Regions from separate parts of the Acidovorax sp. BLS4 genome, predicted to be linked through region 1. Evidence: riboswitches for the same ligand, from Rfam matches in the RefSeq annotation. Region 1 holds a riboswitch; the other holds the start of a gene.

Evidence for each region. Region 1 has a riboswitch for cobalamin ahead of cobM (precorrin-4 C(11)-methyltransferase). Riboswitches for the same ligand answer to the same signal wherever they lie in the genome.
Region 2: it holds a riboswitch for cobalamin, as region 1 does, so the genes downstream of both, R1Z03_RS15130 (TonB-dependent receptor domain-containing protein) here and cobM (precorrin-4 C(11)-methyltransferase) in region 1, are expected to answer to the same signal.

Annotation. Positions count from the first base shown of each region.
Region 1 is NZ_CP136797.1:741,281-750,987, reverse strand. Features, by position in the region: gene R1Z03_RS03550 (cobalamin biosynthesis protein) at 1-201, opposite strand, end outside; gene R1Z03_RS03545 (cobalamin biosynthesis central domain-containing protein) at 198-995, opposite strand; gene cobI (precorrin-2 C(20)-methyltransferase) at 992-1,843, opposite strand; gene cbiE (precorrin-6y C5,15-methyltransferase (decarboxylating) subunit CbiE) at 1,840-3,213, opposite strand; gene R1Z03_RS03530 (cobalt-precorrin-5B (C(1))-methyltransferase) at 3,210-4,319, opposite strand; gene R1Z03_RS03525 (precorrin-8X methylmutase) at 4,316-5,011, opposite strand; gene R1Z03_RS03520 (sirohydrochlorin chelatase) at 5,008-6,000, opposite strand; gene cobM (precorrin-4 C(11)-methyltransferase) at 5,997-6,818, opposite strand; cobalamin riboswitch at 6,950-7,183, opposite strand; gene R1Z03_RS03510 (carboxylesterase family protein) at 7,464-9,464, shown strand; gene R1Z03_RS03505 (peptidoglycan-binding domain-containing protein) at 9,553-9,707, opposite strand, start outside.
Region 2 is NZ_CP136797.1:3,247,114-3,256,820, reverse strand. Features, by position in the region: gene R1Z03_RS15140 (bifunctional adenosylcobinamide kinase/adenosylcobinamide-phosphate guanylyltransferase) at 1-106, opposite strand, end outside; gene R1Z03_RS15135 (cobyrinic acid a,c-diamide synthase) at 103-1,509, opposite strand; gene R1Z03_RS15130 (TonB-dependent receptor domain-containing protein) at 1,583-3,481, opposite strand; cobalamin riboswitch at 3,571-3,818, opposite strand; gene R1Z03_RS15125 (DUF904 domain-containing protein) at 3,884-4,105, shown strand; gene R1Z03_RS15120 (cell division protein ZapA) at 4,102-4,512, shown strand; gene R1Z03_RS15115 (bifunctional diguanylate cyclase/phosphodiesterase) at 4,768-7,245, opposite strand; gene R1Z03_RS15110 (HD domain-containing phosphohydrolase) at 7,242-8,540, opposite strand; gene R1Z03_RS15105 (sulfite exporter TauE/SafE family protein) at 8,687-9,445, opposite strand; gene hemN (oxygen-independent coproporphyrinogen III oxidase) at 9,457-9,707, opposite strand, start outside.

The DNA of each region.
Region 1 (9,707 bases):
GTGGCGCGCCGCCAATGCGAGAAAAGCGGCCTCGTCGGCCTTGGCGGCGATGCTGGCGGCGGCAGCCACGTGGCGCAGGTCGGCGGGCACCTGCGCCAGGGCTTGCAGCAGGCAGGCCTGAACGGTGGCCTCGGGCGTGCCGCGGTCGCAGCCCAGGCCGATGGCCAGCCGCAGCCCACCGGTGCCGGACGCCGCCGTCATGCCGCAGCGCCTTCCAGCGGCGGGCGGTAGACCACCAGGCGCTCTTGCAGGGCCTGCCACTGCTCGGGCGGCACCGGCGCATGGGTGACCCACAGCACGGCCCGGTAGTGCGCCAGGTCGACATCGTCCAGGCGGTCGAAGCAGGCGATGTTGGCGGGCAGCGGCGTGGGGCGGTTCCACCAGTCGCGGCGGCCGGCCTCCTGCACCACGGCGATGGGCTCGCCGTTGACGACGTGGGCCGACACGCGCGTGATGTTGATCTTGGGCGCCTCCACGCGCCAGCCCAGGTGGCGCCCGAGGATGTCCACGGGAATGGTCTTGCCCACGTCCGACGCGGTGGTGAGCACGGGCGTGGCGCCGATCAGCGCGGCGATGCGCTCGCTCCAGTCGTTGGCGCCGCCCACATGGCCCGACAGCACGGGGATCACGAACTGGCCCGCGTCGTCCACCACCGTCACGCCGGGGTCCTCGTCCTTGGATTTCAGCACCGGCGCGATGAGCCGCACCACGGCGCCGAGCGAGACGAAGAACACCAGCTGGTCGTAGGCGGCGAAGAGCGGCGCGATCTCGTCGCGCAGCGCGCCTTCGTAGGCCCGCACGGTGTTGGACAGGCCCTCGAACGCGCTGGCGAACTTGGCCGCGGTGCACACATGGGCCTGCGGAACGTCGCGGGCCAGTTGCGCGGCCTGCGCGGCGCCGTGGCGGGTGATGGCGACGAGGCACACGCGCACGGCCTCCAGCGGCTGCGCGGGCGCGGAGAGCACCACGGCGGGGGTGGCGGTGGGGGAATTCATTCGTCTGTCTCCATTTCGGCAAGTGGAAGGCCCAGGGCGCCGGTGAGCGGCGCAGTGGGCGAAGTTTTCTTGAGGCAGCCCTTGATGCGCTCGCCGCGGATGCGGTGCGGGTTCTTGACCACCATGAGCGAGAGGTAGCTGACCTTGGTGCCGCGCAGGGCCGGCAGGTCCGGGCCGTTCACGCAGCGCTCGTCGGGCGCGCCCACGCGCTCGATGAACTGCGTGTGCGGCAGCAGCCCGCGCCGCACGAGCCAGTCGATCAGCTCGTCCATCAGCGGCTTGACCTTCATGAGCACCAGGGTGTCGAAGTCGGGCAGCAGGCGGTCCACCGCGCCCACGCCGTAGGCGGCGGGGACGATGGCGACGGTGTCGTCCTGCTCGGCCAGCGGCATGCCGCGCGCGGCACAGGCGGCGGTGAAGGCATTCACGCCCGCGATCACCGGCACCTCGATGCGCGCATCCAGCGCCCGCACGGTGCGCGCCAGGTGGCCGAAGGTGGCATAGGTGCTGGCATCGCCCTCCACCAGGAACAGCACGTCCTGCCCGGCCTGCAGCCAGGGCAGCACGGCGGCGGCGGCGCGCGCCCAGGCGCGGGCGAGCTTGTCGCCGTCGTGCGTCATGGGGAACAGCAGCGTCTGGTGCGTGGCGGGCGGCGTCAATCCTGCGCGCTGCGCGATGTCGAAGGCGTAGCTGGGCGTCTTGGTGCTGCGGGCCGGGTAGGTCCACACGGCATCGCTGCGCTGCAGCTGCGCCCAGGCCGCGCGGGTGATGAGGCCGGGGTCGCCGGGGCCGAGCGACACGCCGATGAGGCGGCCCAGGGCGGCGCTGGACGGGGTCGTATCGGTCATGCGCCCTCCTCCACCACCGACGCTGCCGGGGCCTCTGTGCCCACGGCCTGCGCGCAGACGATCCACACCGGGTTCTCGGCCGCCATGCGGTGCATGTGCAGGATGGGCTTGCTGCGCGCGGCCTGCAGCTGCAGCACGTCCCACGCGGCACCCGCGGCCTGCAGGGCCTGCGTGGCGGCGGCCAGGTTCTCCAGCGTGACGAAGTTCATCACCAGCCAGCCGCCCGGGCGCAGGCGTTTCAGGCACAGCGCGATCAGCTCGGCCAGCTCGCCGCCCGAGCCGCCGATGAAGACGGCGTCCGGGTCGGGCCACGCATCCAGCCCCTCGGGCGCCTTGCCGTGCACCAGCGTGTGGTTGGACACGCCGAAGGCCTGCACGTTCTGCCGCGCGATGGCCGCATCGGCCTCGTTCTTCTCGACGGCCCACACATGGCCCTGGGGGCACAGGCGCGCGGCCTCCAGCCCCACCGAGCCGCTGCCCGCGCCGATGTCCCACACGCGGCTGTCGGCGCGCAGCTGCAGGCGCGCCAGCGACACGGCACGCACCTCCTGCTTGGTGATGAGGCCCTTGTCCGGTTGGCGCTGGTGGTAGGCCGCATCGGGCAGGCCGAAGCGCACCGGCGCGGGCCGCTGGCGCGTGCGCACCAGCAGCACCACGTTGGGGTCGGCGAAGGCCTGCTGCGCCGCGTCGGCCGGCGCCAGGTCGGCGCACACGCGCTCGTCGGCCGTGCACAGGCGCTCGGCCACGCTGAGCTGGAAGTCGTCCTGCAGGCCCTCGGCCACCAGCAGGCGGGCGATGCGCGCAGGCGTGTTGTCGGGGCTGGTGAGCACCGCCAGCCGGTCGTGCGCGCGCACGGCCTGCGCCAGCGCATACAGGCCATGCGACGGCGCCGCGCCCTGCTGCCACTCGCCCGCATCCCTGGCATGCACCGAGACGATGCGCGCGTCCTGCCAGGCCAGCCCCAGGCGGGCGCAGGCCAGCTGCAGCGTGGAGACGTTGGGAATCACCTCGATGGCCTCGATGCACAGGCGCGAGGCCAGGTAGCTGGCGATGCCGTGGCACAGCGGGTCGCCCGTGGCCAGCACCACGCTGGCCTGCTGCGCATCGCGCGCGGCGGCGATCCAGCCGGGCACGGCGGAGAGCTGCCCCGTGAGGTCGCGCCGCGTGGCGCCGGGGGCGATGTCGTCCTCGAACAGCGCCAGCGCGCGCGTGCCGCCCACCACCAGGTCGGCGCGGCGCAGCAGGGCCAGCGCGGTGGCGCCCAGGCTGGCCGCGCCGTCGTCGAGCACGCCGATGATGCGGCAGGGTTGGGGATCGGGCATGGCGGTCGGGGCGGTGGTCAAGGCGGTCACGGTGTCGGGAGCGTTCATGCGGAGCAGGCCTCGGCCATCTTGCGGCCGTCGAAGTCGCAGACGAGCACCTGGAGCTGGAAGCGGCCCCCGTAGCGGTCGGGGGCCATGAGGGTGTCCACCACCGCGCGGGCCAGCGCGGCGTGAAAGGGTGCGGCCAGGCCCAGCGCTTCCATGCGCTCGGCGGCGAAGCGCGCGGTCTCGGCGGCGGCGATCTCGGCGCACACGTCGGCCGGCGCGCCGATGCCGGCGGCCAGTTCGGCCAGCAGTTGCGTGTCGACCTCGGCGCGGTTGGCGTGGGTGATGGTCTCGCCCTGGGCGATCTTCGTGAGCTTGCCCACCATGCCGCCGATGACGACTTCGCGCAGCCCCTGGGCCACGGCCTCGTCGAGGGCGTAGCGCAGGAAGTCGCCCATCTGCACGAAGCAGGCGGCGGGCAGCTGCGCGCGCTCCTTCATGGCGAACTGCTCGGTGCGCCCGCCGGTGGTGAGCACCACCACGCCGTGGCCCAGCGTGGCCGCCACCTGCACGCCCTGCACCACGCTCGCGCGGTAGGCCGAGGTGGAATAGGGCTTGACGATGCCGGTGGTGCCGAGGATGGAGATGCCGCCCAGGATGCCCAGGCGCGCGTTGAGCGTCTTCTTGGCCATGTCCACGCCCTGCGGCACGGAGATGGTGACCTCCAGCCCCGCATGGGCGAGCAGCGCCTTGCCCACGGCGCGCACGTTCTCTTCGATGTTTTGGCGCGGCACCGGGTTGATGGCCGGGCCGCCCACCGCCAGGCCCAGGCCGGCCATGGTGACGGTGCCCACGCCGAAGCCGCCCGCCAGCCGCACCGCGCCGGCATCGCCGGGCAGCACGCGCACGTCGGCGGTCAGGTGGGCCTTGTCGGTGCAGTCGGGGTCGTCGCCCGCGTCCTTGATGACCATGGCATGCGCGGCCTGGCCGTCGCAGCGGCCGTCGTTCACGGCAAAGCGCACCACGTCGCCGTTGGGCAGCAGGCAGTCCACCGCCTCGGGCACGCAGCCGTGCACCAGCCCCAGCACGGCGGCGCGCGCGGCGGCGGCCGAGCACGCCCCGGTGGTGAAGCCGGTGCGCGTGCCGCGGCGCACGGTCTTTTCCATCATGGCGACGGCGTCCCCGGCATCGCGGCCTTCTGGCGGGCCTCGGCCAGCGCCAGCAGCGCGTGCAGCGCGGCCACCACCAGCGTGGAGCCGCCCTTGCGCCCGCGGATGACGATCCACGGCACCGCGTCCACGCCGGCCATCAGGTCCTTGGATTCGGCGGCGGAGACGAAGCCCACCGGCATGCCCACCACGAGCGCGGGGCGCACGCCCTCCTCGCGGATCAGCCGCACCAGTTCGATGAGGGCCGTGGGCGCGTTGCCGATGCCGACGACGGCCCCCTGCAGCAGCCCGTGCCGGTGCGCCTTGCGCATGGCCTGCACGGCGCGCGTGGTGTCCTCGGCCTGGGCCCGGGCGATCACGTCGGCGTCGCTGATGAACTGGTGCGTGCGCATGCCGAAGTGGGCCAGGCGCGGCTGCGACAGGCCCGAGCAGATCATCTCCACATCGGCCACCACGGGCGCGCCGCCGCGCAGCAGGGCGGCGATGCCGGCCTCCACCGCCTTCGGGTGGAAGTCGGTCAGGCCGTTGAACTCGAAGTCGGCGTTGGCGTGGATCATGCGGCGCACGATGGGCCACTGCGCCGCGGTGTAGGGGTGCGGGCCGGCCTCGGCGTCGATGATGGCGAAGCTGTCGTGCTCGATGGCCTGGCCGGCGCGCGTGAGCTGCTCGGTGACGGTGTTGACGGTGCTCATGCCGTGGCGGTCTCGTGCGGGTGCGGGTGCGCCGCGCCATGGGCATGGTCGGCCCCGTGCGGGGCGTGCGCGTGCCGGTGCACCGGCGCCCCGCCCGCGGCGAGGGCCACCGCCGCCTCGGGGGTCGGCGCGGGCGCGCCCGCCGGGGCGTGCGTGTGCTCATGGCTGTGGCCATGCCCCAGGTCGTGCGCGATCTCGCGGTACTTGCAGCCGTCGCAGGGCAGCAGGCTGCCCGGGGCGCCCTCCAGCAGGTCGGCCACGCGGCCCTCCAGCAACTCGAAGATCTCGCGCTCCAGGCCGAAGTGCGGCGACTGCGCGAAGCGCACCTGCGGGTACTGCGCGCGCAGGTGCGCCACCTGCCGGCCGATGCGCTGCATCAGCGTGCCGGTGTACAGGTAGTACGGCAGCACCACGATCTGCTTCATGCCCAGCAGCACCTGGCGCTGCACCACGCGCTCCAGGCGCGGCCAGGTGATGCCGGTGAAGGCGATCTCGACCAGCTCATGGTGGCCGTCTTCCTGCAGCCAGCGCGCCATCTTGGCGACGTCGCCGTTGGCCTGCCGGTCGGACGATCCCCGGCCCAGCAGCACCACGCCGGTGGTGGTGGGGTCGGGCATGTCCAGCGCGTTCATGCACTGGCGCAGCTGGCGCTGCAGGATGGCCAGGATGGGCTCGCACGCCGTGAGGTGCGGGCCGTAGAGAAACGCCACGCCGGGGCAGTGCGCGCGCGCATGCTCGATGGCCTCGGGGATCTCCATCTTCACGTGGCCCGCCGCGTTGAGGATGAGCGGCAGCACCAGCACGCGCTGGCTGCCCTGCGCCGCCTGCAGCAGGCCGTCGTGCAGGCCGGGCGGCGCGAACTCGATGAAGCACACCTCGATGCGCCAGGCCGGCTGGCGCGCGCGCCACTGCGCCACGAAGGCGTGGATCTCGTCGTTGCCCTCGGGCTCGCGCGAGCCATGGCCGATCAGCAGGATGGTGGTGTTCATGGGGCACGTTCCAGGGGGGGTTGGGTGGGGCGGGCGGGCTCGCTCGCCCGGCGAAAGCGGTGCGTGAAGGTGGGGTCGTACAGCTTGGACTTGGCCAGCTCCGTCCACTGGCGGGCGCCCAGCGTGGGGCTGGCGATCACCATGGCCTGGCTCACCACCTGGGCCTCGCGGCAGCGGTCGCGGATGTCGGCGAGGGTGCCGCGCACGATCAGCTCCTCGCCCGGCCAGCTCGCCTTGTGCACCACGAGCAGGGGCGCGTCCTCGGCCCAGCCGGCCTCGCGCAGCCCGGCCTGCACCTTGTGCAGCAGCGTGATCGACAGAAAGATGCACAGCGTGCAGTGGTGGCGGCCCAGCTCGGCCAGCGACTCGCCCGGCGGCATGGGCGTGCGGCCCTCCACGCGGGTGAAGATCACGCTCTGCGTGACCTCGGGCAGGGTGAAGCTCTCCACCGCCGCCGCGGCCGAGGCCATGGCCGAGGACACCCCTGGCACCACGCGCAGCGGCACGCCCGCGGCGTCCAGCGGCTGCACCACCTCGATCAGCGCGCCGTACAGGGCCGGGTCGCCCGTCTGCAGGCGGATCACGGTGTCGTGCTTTTGCGCCTGCAGGATGAGCCACGCGGCCATCTGCGGCAGCGTCATGTCCTTGCTGTCGGCGATGGTGCAGCCGGGCGGGGCCCAGCGCGTGGCCGCCTCGTTGACGAGCGAGCCCGCGAACAGGATGGCACCGGCGCGCTCGATGAGCGCGCGGCCCTTGACGGTGATGAGCTCGGGATCGCCCGGCCCGGCGCCGACGAACCAGACGGTGCCCGGCGTCATGGCCGCGGGGCTGGCGCACGCGCCAGCACAGAGAAGATTTGCATGGGGACCACAGGAATGCATTCGCCCGGACCCCTGCCTCCCCGCAGGTTCCGTGAAATGGGCCGCGCGCTCCAAGGCCTGTGCCTTGGGGCGCGCGGCCCCCTGTCGGCCGGTCTCCGGGCTGGCGAAAACCCGTGGACCCTTCCCAGATGCCGAGGCATCCAGTGGGCACGATTCCACGGGGTGAAGGCGAGGCCTTCTTTCGCTTACCGTTGCGGGGGCAGCCCAGGTTGGGGCGCGGTCCGTCGGACGCGCCCTCCCTGGTTCCCGTTTAACTGCGCGGTCGCAATGACCGCGCGAGCACCAACGGGCGGGAGTATAGATCGATTGCAAGCCTTTCAGGCCTCACGCCCTAGTGAAACATGCCTTGGCAGCTATTATTTCAATAGCAAACATGGCAGGCCAGGCCAAGGATTCCAAGGAGCTGTGACCACAGGTAACGCCTTGCACACGGCACCCTGGGCCAGCACCGCCACCCCAGAACGATTCAGAAGGCTTCAGGCGCTGCGGCGGCCCGGGGCCCGCGCTTTCTCCAAGAATGGAGCCGCCCCCCGCCCGGGGGGCGCGACACACCGATCCATCGAACAAGAGAGGGAGATTTCCATGCGACGACCCCCTTGCGCCCGACGCGCCCTGCTGGCGCTGGCGGCCTCTGCCCTGCTGTGCCTGGGCGCCCCGAACATGGCCGCGGCCGCCACGGCACCGGCCTGCGCGAGCGGCACCACCGTCACCATCGCCGGCGCGCCCGCGGCGCCCACGCTGTGCGGGCTGCAGACGCCCGTCACCCCCGCGGGCGCATCGGCCCCGGTGCCGGTGAACGCCTACCTGGGCATCCAGTACGCGACGGCCGCGCGGTTCCAGCCCCCGGCGGCGACGGTCCCGGCCGGCAGCAACGTGGCGCAGACGGCCGCCGGCCCGTTCTGCCCGCAGGCCGCGCGGCCGAACCTCCCCACCAGCGCGCAGAGCGAGAACTGCCTGTACCTGAACGTCTTCACGCCGCAGTCGGCCATCAGCGCGCCGGCCCAGCGGCCGGTGCTGTTCTTCATCCACGGCGGCGCGTTCGTGGAGGGCAGCGGCTACCTGCCGCTGTACGACAGCGCCAAGGGCGCCACGGTGGGCAACCTGTACGACGGCTCGTACCTCGCGGCGGCGGGCGACATGGTGGTCGTCACCATCAACTACCGCCTGGGGGCGCTGGGCTTCCTGGCCCTCGACAACGCGGTGGAAAACCCCACCGTCGGGGGGCCGCTGCGGGGCAATTTCGGCATCCTGGACCAGCAGGCAGCGCTGGACTGGGTGCAGAAGTACATCGGCGCCTTCGGGGGCGATGCCACCCGGGTGACGGTCGCGGGCGAGAGCGCCGGGGCCATGTCGGCGGGGCTGCACCTGTTCTCGGCACCGGACAGCGCCACGCGCTTTCAGGCCGCCATCATGGAGAGCAACCCGGTGGGCTCGGTGTACCGCACGCCCGCGCAGGCGCAAGGCATAGGAAGCCTGTTCCGCGATGCCCTGTGCACCCAGGTGGGCGGGTGCCTCGCGGGCAAGCCCATCCTGCTGAAGGCCACGCCGGCGCAGATCGTCGCGGCCCAGGCGGGCCAGCTGTTTGGCACCCGGGGCAAGGCCGGCAACCCCAAGGCCCTCGCCGCCGCCGAACGCGAGGCCGCCACGCGCCCGCTGGTGGGGCTTCTGGCCCAGGCGTCGCCCCAGGTCAACGATGGCCTGCCCTGGTCGCCCACCGTGGACGGCAAGGTCATCGTGGGCCAGCCCCTGGCCGGCTACAACGCGGTGTCCGCCACGGCCTCGATGCCGCCCAAGCCCTTCGTCTTCGGCGTGAACCGCGACGAGGGCGCCGTCTTCGCCAACCTGGCCTTCCTGAAGCTGGGGCTGGTTCTCGATCCCCTGTTCTTCAATGGCAAGCTGGTGTCGATGGTCTGGCCGGACGACGCCAAGACCATTCTGGGCTACAGCACCACGGCGCAAGGCCAGCCGGTCTTCCCGTACCGCGCGCCCACCCGGCCCGCGCCGAGCTACATGAACGGCACGGCGGCGACGCTGTCCGGCGTGATCAACGACTTCGCGTTCCGCTGCGGCAACCTGGCCATGGCGAACCGGGCGGCCGCCCGCAACGCGCAGGCGAGCCCCGCGCTGCCGGCCTTCGGCTACCTGTTCGCCCAGCCGCCGCTGATCGACCTCTACAGCGCCGGCAAGCCGCCCACGGAAGTCGCGGCCTGCGCACCGGGCAAGAACGGCAACGTCTGCCACGGCAACGAACTGCCCTATGTGTTCAACACCCTGGGAACGGCCTACGCGGTGTACACCCGGGGCAGCCAGCCGCCGCCGCCCGCCGACCAGGCCCTGGCCCAGACCATGGCCGCCGCCTGGGCGAGCTTCGTGAACAGCCCCGCCAGCCCGGCGCCATGGACGCCGGTGGCCGCCAGCGGCGCGCAGCTGCCGACGGCCTGGACGCCCTATGCCGGCCTGTCCTCCTCGCTTTCGCAATGGAGCACCGCGGGCAGCCCCAGCAGCCTCCCGGCATCGTCCATCGATTCGGCGGCCCACTGCACCGCGCTGTGGAACACGGTGGCGCCCATCGGGGGGCAGTGACCGGGGTGGCATGGCGGCGCCGGGGCCCGGCGCCGCGCAAAAGGGGACGGGCAGGCACGGGCCTGCGGTCCCCTTCGCGCTTTTGGCTTCAGCGCGAGAGCGCGTCGGCCGTGGCGGCGTCCACGCGGCCCGTGATCGGCAGGCCCTTCGATTTTTGGAAGTTGCGCAGCGCGGTGGCCGTGCGGGCGCCGGCAGCGCCATCGGGCGTGCCCACGTTGTAACCCAGGGCGTTCAGGCGCTCCT
Region 2 (9,707 bases), 2.5 Mb from region 1:
AATCGGCCAGCCACTGGCGCGCCAGCAGCTCGGCACGGCGCGACTTGCCGCTCTTTTGGCCGCCCAGGATCAGCTCGCTGGTGGCAATGGGGCCGGGGCCGCTCATGCCGCCCCCCGTGGCGCATCCGGGCCGGCGCCCAGCAGGGCCGCCACCGCGCGCGGGGCCGACGGAAACCAGGCGTGGAAGTAGCTCGCGTGGATGCTGCCGTGGCGGTACAGCGCCTCGCCCGGGCCGGGCGGCCCCGCGTGCGCGGGCCGCTCGGTGCGCGCCCGCACCGGGGCCGGGCTGTCGCAGGTGGAGTAGTGGAAGGTGTGGCCGCGCAGCACGTGGCCGTCCACGTCCAGTTGCTGCGGCCCCAGGGCCGCCAGCCGTTTCTGCATGGCCACGCGGCCCGGCAGCAGCCCCCACAGGGGCCGGTGCTGGCCGTCGGCCAGGGTGATCGATTCGAACAGCGCCATCATGCCGCCGCATTCTGCCCACACCGCGCGGCCGGCCTGCACGTGCGCCCGCAGGCTGGCCCGCATGCCGGCGTGGCTGGCGATGCGGTCGGCATGCAGCTCGGGGTAGCCGCCGGGCAGCCAGACCGCATCGCACGGCGGCAGCACGGCATCGGCCAGCGGCGAAAACCCCACCACCCGCGCGCCCAGCGCCTCCAGCGTGTCCAGGTTGGCGCGGTAGATGAAACAGAACGCCGCATCGTCCGCCACCGCCACCGTGCGGCCCTCCAGCAGCGGCGGCACAGGCTCGGGCCGTTCGGGCGCCGCAAAGCGCACGGCCCAGCGCTGCAGTTCGTGCGGTTGCAGGCGGCCGAGTGGCGTGGCCGCCAGCGCATCGGCCGCGGCGTCCAGCCGCGCCAGGCCATCGGCCAGTTCGTGTGCGGCCACCAGGCCCAGGTGCCGCTCAGGCAGCAGGCCGGCCCGCGCCCGTGTGGGGGCAGCGGGTGTGGCCGTGGCACCGTCGGGCGCATCCCGCTGCACGCGCGGCAGCGCGCCCAGCCAGTCCGCGGGATCGTTGAGACCTGCTCGCAGCAGGTCGGCATGGCGTTCGGTGGCGACGCGGTTGGCCAGCACCCCGGCCCATGGCAGGCCCGCGCGGTAGTGCCGCAGGCCGTGCACCACGGCCCCCAGCGTAGCGCCCATGGCCGACGCATCGACCACCGCCAGCACCGGCAGCCCGAAGCGCTGCGCCAGATCGGCCAGGCTGGGGGCGCCGTCGAACAGGCCCATCACGCCCTCGATGAGGATCAGATCGGCCTCGCGCGCGGCGGCATGCAGGCGCTGGGCGATGTCGGCCTCGCCGGTCATCCACAGGTCGATCTGGTGCACCGGGGCGCCGCTGGCCAATTGGTGCCAGCAGGGATCGAGGAAATCAGGGCCGCACTTGAAGACCCGCACCCGGCGCCCCTGGCGCGCGTGCAGCCGCGCGAGCGCCGCCGTCACGGTGGTCTTGCCCTGGCCGGACGCGGGTGCGGCGATGGCGATGGCGGGACAGCCCACGCTGCCCGCCATGCCAGCCGCTTCTTCTTCTCGCGCTGCTTCTCCCCTCGCCCTCATGGGTTCTTCATCGCTGGCTGCGCCGCGGTCATTGCGGTGCCCATTTGAGGCCCGCATAGAACGTGCGCCCCGCCGTGGCATAGGTGCGGGCCAGCTGGTAATCCTTGTCGGCCAGGTTGTCCACGCGCGCCAGCAGCGTCACGTCGCGTGCGATGCGCGTGCTGGCATACAGGTTGACGAGCGTGTAGCCGCCCAGCACCGTGGTGTTGGCCGCGGTGTCGAAGCGCCGGCCCGAGGCCTGCACTTCGGTGCCCAGCGTCCAGCCGGCGACCTGGGTGTCAGCCCCCAGCGTGCCGTGGCGCTTGGAGCGCCGCGCCAGCAGCCGGCCCGTGTCTTCGTCACGCGGGTTCTGGAAATCCACCGATCCGCGCAACTGTACGCCGGCCACCTTGTACGAGCCTGACAGCGTCACTCCGTCGTACTTGGCGCGCGCCGTGCTGGCATAGCAGCCGAAATTGGACTGGCAGCCGCCCGCCCCGCCGAACACGATGAGGTTCTTCACGCGGTTGCGGTAGGCCACGGCCGAGAAGGTGCCGGCGCCCTCGGCCCAGCGCAGGCCCACCTCGGCATTGCGGCCCTCCTCCGGCTTGAGCGATGCCAGGCCGTACTCGCTGAAGCGCTGGTACAAGGTGGGCGCCCGGAACGAGGTGCCCACGGACGCGGTGGCGCGCCACTGCGGCGTGATGGCATAGCCGTACGCGGCGCTGCCGGTGTTCTGGCCGCCGAACTCGCTGTCGGAGTCGTGCCGCACGTTGAACTGCAGCGTGTGGCCGCCGGCATTGAAGCCATAGCCCAGCGCGAGCGCGTCCTGCGAGCGCTTGCGGTCGATGGGCGCGTTCTCCAGGTGGTCCTCGCGGCGCTCCAGGGCTGCCGTCACCAGGTGCGGGCCCTGGCGCCATTCGTTCTGGAACAGGTAGCCGCGCAGGCGCGTGTCGGTGAGGTACACGGAAGGCCGCGTCTCGTAGCGGTCGCGCGAGTCGGTGACCGACACGCGGGTGGTGTATTGCGGGCTCCACTTCGCGGCCCAGTTCAGGCCGAGGGCGTGCATCTTGTGCAGGTTGCGGTCGTCGTTGCCCAGCGGCAGGGTGTCGTAGCCGGAGTTCATCTCGCTGGCCACCAGCGTGCCTTCCAGGCGGTGGACTGCATCGATCTGCAGCCCCACCCGGGCGTTGCCGGACGTGCGGCGATAGCCGTCCTTGTCGGGGTTCTGCGTGGCGACGGTGCGGGCGTTGAAGCCCTGGCTCGTCTCGCGCGCCAGGCCCACGGCATAGTCCACCGCGCCGCTGGCACCGCTCACGCCGGCCTCGGCCTTGTAGGTGCCCTGGCTGCCCACGCCGACGCCCACGTAGGGGGCGGTGCCGGCCTCGCCACGGCGCGTGAAGATCTGCACCACGCCGCCGATGGCGTCCGAGCCGTACACCGCGCCGGCCGGGCCGCGCAGCACCTCGATGCGGTCGATGACGGCCAGCGGAATGGCCTCCCACGGCGCACCGCCGGTGGACTGCGAGTCCATGCGCACGCCGTCGATGTACACGGCCGTGAAGCGCGTCTCGGCGCCGCGCAGGTACAGGCTGGTGGCGCTGCCCGGGCCGCCGTTGCGGACCATCTCGACCCCGGGCAGGCGGGCCAGCACGTCGGCCAGGCCGGTCGCGCCGCTGTTCTCGATGGCCTCGCGGTCCAGCACGGACACGTCGGCCACCAGGTCGGCCAGCGGCTGGGGCGTGCGCGTGGCAGCCACCACGGTTTCGCCCAGGGAGGGCACGCGCTGGTTCTGCGCCAGCAGCACGGGGGCGTCCTGCGCCTGGGCGGCAGGTGCGGCGGCGAACGTGAGGGCCAGGGAAACAGCCAGGGCGGCAGGCCGCAGGGGCGAGGAAGGCACGGCAGCGGCAATGGCAGCGGCGCGCGCGGGGAACAAGGGCTTTTTCATGGAAACAGACAGACTGGCAAACATCCCCGCGCCGGCTTCCCCGCCGGCATTGGGCAAAACAGCCGCGCCTTCAGGACCATGGCGGTCCCAAGCGCGGCCACGTTGTTGGCCGGTATCCGGGCTGGCGGAGCGCCCTCCAGCGCCTTCCCAGGCGCTTGTTCAAGGCGCCCAGTGGCTCATGGCTGGAGAGTGAGTCGGAGAAAAGGGCCGACCCGTCCGCTGACCGTTGCGGGGGCAGCGCAGGCACGGCGCGCTCTGGCGAACGCAAACCTCCCTGCTTCCCGTTGAACTGCAGCATGCGAACCATGCTGCGAGCACCAACCCGCGGATTTTACGGGTGTTGCAGCCTGTAAACGCCGCCGGATGGGCGGGTGGTGGCGCCAACCCTACAATTGCGGCTGTATGGATCCATCCTCTCCCATCGACCAGATCGCCGAACGCGTGGAGCGGTTGCTGTTGCGCCATGCGGAACTGCAACGCGCCAATGCCTTGCTGACCGCCCAGGTGGTCCATCTCACCCAGGAGCGAGACTCGCTCAAATCCCGGCTCAACACCGCGCGCGCCCGTGTGGACGCGCTGCTGGAGAGCCTGCCCGCGACGCCCCCCTCGAAGGACGCCGAATGAAGCAGATCGAAGTCCAGATCATGCAGCAGAGCTACCTGCTGGGCTGCCCCGAGGGCCACGAATCGCGCCTGCTGCAGGCCGTGGAGCGCGTGGACACCGCCATGACGCGCATCCGCGATGCCGGCAAGGTGCGGGCCCGCGAGCGCATCGCCGTTTTGGCAGCGCTCAACCTGGCCTTCGAGATCGCCGACCGCGAAGAGGCCGACCTGGCCTCCGCTGCACAGGCCCAGGCGGCAGCCCCGACGGAGCCCGCGCCGCTGGCCCCGGCCGCCGGCCCGCAATCCACCGATGCCCCGGCGCCATTGCACGCATCTCACGCCTCGCTGGCGGGCGACCCGTCCGGCCAGATGCAGTTGCTGCTGCGCCGGCTGGACGATGCGCTCGGCGACGACGGCCGCCTTCTTTAAAAAGGGTTACGCAACGGCCGCTCGCGCGCCGTGCATGCAGCGCCTACAATGGAGACGTCTGCGGTGCTGCCGGGCTTTATATTTCCTTGAACCAATGCTCATTGAGCACGGGCTTGGTACATTGCCCGGTGAGCGTGATCATCTCGCGTCAGATGAACCCAACGCCTGGCTGCCCTCGCCCACCTGAACCCCCGGTTCAGGATGCCGGTCCGGTGGCATTCGCAGACACCTGTTTCTCCCACGGCCCGGCGGTTTTCACGCCGGCGTCGACAGTCCCCACGAATAGCTCTGGCGGCTCGCCAGCAGGCTTCTGAAGGCTTCGGCCGGCATCGCCGGCGCGCACAGATACCCCTGGAAGTAGCGGCAGTCCATCTGCTCCAGCGCCATGCGCTGCTGCTGGGTTTCCACGCCTTCCGCCACCACTTCGATGTGCAGCGCGCGCCCCATGTGCACGATGGCATTGATGATCGCGCGGTCGCCGTCGTCGTCGGGCAACCCCCGCACGAACGACTGGTCGATCTTGAGCTTGTGGATCGCCAGCTTTTTCAGATAGGCCAGGCTGGAATAGCCGGTGCCGAAATCATCGATGGCCAGGCCGATGCCCAGTTCGGCCAGCGCCTGCAGGCGCTGCTCCATCTCCAGCGCATCCTGCAGCAGGATGGTCTCGGTCAGCTCCAGTTCGAGCAGCGAGGCCGGCAGGCCGTGCTTGAGCAAAAGCTGCGTGAGCCGATCGACGAAATCGGGCTGGCGGAATTCCAGCGCCGACACGTTGACGGCCATCACGAGCGGCGAGCCCGAGCGCATCCAGCGCGCAGCCTCCTGCACGGCCTGCTCCATGACCCATGAACCCAGCGTGATGATGTAGCCGGACTCTTCGGCCAGAGGAATGAAAACGCCCGGCGAAATGGGCCCCAGTTCCGGATCGGTCCAACGCAGCAGCGCCTCGGCGCCCACCACGCTGCCGGTCGCCATGGCGACCTGCGGCTGGTAGTGGACCACCATGCGCTGCTGGCCCAGGGCCTGGCGCATGGCGTGTTCGAGCTTCATGCGCGACAGCAGGTCGGCATTCATCTGCGGCTGGTAAAAGCCGTAGCTTCCGCGGCCGCGCTCCTTCACGCGGTACATGGCGGTGTCGGCCTGCTTGATGAGGTCGTCCAGCGTCTCGCCGTCCTGCGGGTACAGCGCCACCCCAATGCTGCACTGAATGGAAAACCCCATGCCGTCGAGCATGAAGGGGCGCAGCATGTCCTCGAGCATGCGCCGCGCCACGCCTTCGGCGATCGCGGCATCGCCCCCGTGCAGGTACACCACGAACTCGTCGCCGCCCAGGCGGCACAGCATGTCGCTCTGGCGCAGGCACCCCTGCAGGCGCTTGGCCACGATCTGCAGCACGCGGTCGCCGAACAGGTGGCCCAGGGAGTCGTTGATGATCTTGAACCGGTCCAGGTCCACGAACAGGATGGCGAAGCTGCCGGCGTCCGGCCGCGGGCCCTGCTCAATCGCGTCGATGGCTTCGCCCACGCGGCGCGACAGGCGCAGCCGGTTGGGCAGGCCGGTGAGCACATCGCTGTACGCCAGTTCCTCGATGCGCGTGCGCGCCGCATGCTGCTGCGTGAGGTCGCGCATGAAGCCGATGCTCTGCAGCGCATTGCCCGTCTCGCTGCGCAGCACCACCCACGACAGGTGCACCGCGCAGGCCCGTCGCGCGGCCCCGTTCGCGCCGCCCTCGGGCAGGCGCAGCTCGCCCTCCCAGAAGCCGTCGCGGTCCCACGCCGCCAGGACGTGCTCCATCCAGCCGGGCTGCGCGCCCTCGGCTCCGAAGAGCGAAACCGCGGGCACGCCCTGCAAGGCGACCGCGGGCGCGCCGATCAGCCGCTCGCAGCTCGGGTTCATGCGCACGATCTGGTGCCGGTCATCGGCGATGAAGATGGCATCCAGGCTGGAGTCGAACACCCGCGCGGCGAGCCGCAGGCTGGCCTGCGCCTCGGCGTTCAGCGTCACGTCGCGGAACGAGAACACCCGGCCCACGGGGCGGCCCTGGCTCAGCTGCGGCACTGAGCGGCGCTCGATGATGGTGCCGTTGCGCAGGTGCAGGATGTCCGTGGTCTCGCGCCCCGGCTCCAGCGCGATGGACGACAGCCGCGCCCGGTAGGCATCGGCATCGGCCACCTGCTGCTGCATGTGGGCCACCACGGCAGCATCATTGCGCTGCACCAGCAGGTCCTCGGGCATGCCCCACAGCTGCGCCAGCCGCTGGTTGAAGGCCCGCATGCGCCCGGCCATGTCGTACACCAGCATGCCGTCGGCGGCGGAGTCGAGCGTGGCGCGCAGTTCGGACAGCAGGATTTCCAGCTCGCGCTCGGTCGAGGCCTGCTCGCGGCGATCGATCATGGTCACCAGCAGCAGCGCCTCGCCCTCGGGCGAATCCACGCGCGACACGCGCCGGTCCACCGGAATGAACTGGCCATCGCCCCCGAGCAGGCCGGAGTGCGACTGGATGCCGCGCATCAGCGCATCCCGACCCTGCGCCCAGAAGTACAGGTCTTCCGGCGTGCAGGCCAGGAGTTCGACGGCGTCCGCGCCTTCCATGGTTTCGGGCGAGCGCCCGAGCAGCGCGGCCGCGCTCTGATTGGCGAAGCGCACCGTGAGCCCCTCGGGCTCGACCAGCCACACGGCCTCCAGCAACCCGTCGAACACGGCGCGCCACACGCTGCCTTGCGGGCCGCGGATCACGCGGGGGCCCCGGTCGGCGCTGCGTCGACGGCCCGTTCGAAGTAGTAGCAGATCCTCTTTCGGGGCGACAGATAGTCGAGCGCATCGCGCGGCAGCTGCGCGGGCCGCAGGCTGCGGCGGATGCCCAGCGCCGGCTGGTCTTCCAGATCGATCACCAGGGCATCGTCCTTGGAGACGCCGGACTCGTGCACGATCACCTTGGGCCGCAGCGGGCGGGCCGAATTCACGGCTGTCACGATGGCGTAGCGGTCGTCCACGAGCTGCACGATCGAGCCCGGCGGGTACACGCCCATCATGCGGATGAAGGCCCGCAGGACCACGGCGTCGAACCGTTGCTTGTGCTGCGCGAAGATCACCGACAGCGCCTCGTGCGGGGTCAGCGCGTTGGCGCCCCGTAGCGGATTGCACAGCCGATCGTAGTAATTGACCAGCGCCAGCACCTGCCCTCCGCGGGAGATATCGGCCCCTTTGAGCTGGAGCGGAAAGCCCGTGCCATCGGCCATTTCATGGTGATGCGCGATGGCTTCGATGACGGCGGCGCCCAGGCCCATGCGTTCTGCCAGCACCACCGATTCGCCGACATGCGCCTCGTACAGGGCCTGGTCGGCCGGACCCAGCGCGGAATGCGGCTGAGCCACATGGGGCGGCAGCGTGATCTTGCCCAGATCGTGCAGCAGCGCGGCCGCGCCCAGGGGCTGCAAGTCCTCGCCCAGCAGGCCCAGGGCCTTGCCCAGCAGCAGCGAAAGCACCATCACGTTGACCGAATGCAGCGCCGCGCGCGTGCCGACGCGCTCGGAGAGCAGGCGGATGGCGGAGTCGCCCTGGTCGAGCAGCTCATCCACGCAGGTGGACACCAGCGCGTTGGTGGAAGCACGCGCCTCCGAGGGGTCTTGCTCGGCGCTGGTGGCCAGGCGCTCGTACACCCGCGTGGCACGGGCGAAGCGCTCGTCGCAGGCAGCCAGGGAACGGCTCTGCGCCTTGATGCGCTCGCGGAACTCCGCCATGGAGGCCTGGGCGATCGAAGGCCCTGTCTCCACCGGTGCCCGGGCGGCTTCGGTCACGGGATCGGGCGCGGAAGGGTGGCCGGGCGGCAGCAGGCCCTGCACCGAGGGATCGCTTTTGGAAGGAATCCACCGCACCTGGGACAGGCCCAGGGCGGCCAGGGTACTGATCTGCTCCGGCGAGGCGATGCGGAAACTGCTGACCGGAAAAGGGTGGTTCATCCAGCCCAGATCGAGCTGGATGTACATGCCTACACGCAGCCGGCCGACATCGATGAGGAGGGGATTAGTCACTTTCGGGGGGCACCGGAGGGCGCCACGGGGACGCCGGGGTATTGGTAACCATTATCACCAGTTAATACACCCCCGAATCAAATGTCAAAAACTTCACGGACTACGGTCACGATAGGCTTTGTCAACCCCCTGCGCGCAGGGATTGGCTACAGGCACCAGGGCTCGGCCTGGCGGTGGAAAACGTCCATCCACAGCCCCCAGGCGGCAATGCCGAACAGCAGCAGGCCGGACAACCGCACGCCCCACCCGCCCCGCGCGTCCCCCGCAGCACCGCCGCCCCGCAACCGTTGCCAGAGCCACTGGCCTGCCACCAGCCAGGCCGCGCCACCCACGCCGAAGCACACCATGGCCAGCGCGCCGCGCCAGGGGTTTCCGGTCAACGCCGCGAGCAGCAGCGCGGAGTACAGCAGGCCGCAGGGCATGCAGGCCCAGGCCAGGCCCGTGGAGAACAGGCCGCCGGGCGAGCGCACCCAGGGGGCGACCCGCTGCCACAGCACCCGGCCCGCATGGTCCACCCAGGCCGGCTGCCGCGCCTGGAACACCAGCAGCACGGCCCAGGCGAGCACGGCGACGTGCAGCAGCGTCCAGGCCGGCCGCAGCGCAGCCGCGTGCTGGGTCAGCCAGGCCAGGCGGTCCATGGCCCAGGCCGCCATCGCGCCCGCCAGGGCGTACCCGGCCAGCCGGCCCAGATGGAAAGCGAAGGGCCGTGCCCACACCCGGTCCGCCGGCAAAGCCAGGCCGCGGCCCGCCCATCGCACCGTCTGCGCCCCTGCGTTTTCCGCCGCGGCGTGGCCTGGGCCGCCAGCGCGCACCAGCGCCCCGCAGGGCGCCGCGCACATCGCCAGGCAATGCGGGCCGCCCGCCAGCCCCATGGCCAACGCGGTCCAGACCAGGGTGTCGGGCATGGCGGCGTCCTTCAGATGATGCGGGAAAAGCGCGCGCGGTTGCGGTCCGCCTGCAGGTAGCGATCGAACAGCATCGCCACGCCGCGCACGAAGAACCAGCCCATGGCCGTGACCTCGATGCCTTCCTGGCCGAGCACGACCAGGCCCTGCGCCTGCAGGTCCTCCAGTGCCTGCAGTTCGGTGGCGAAGTACTGCCGGAAATCGATCAGCCACGCCTGCTCCACCGGCTCGAACAGCACCTCGCCCTGGCACATCAGCGCCA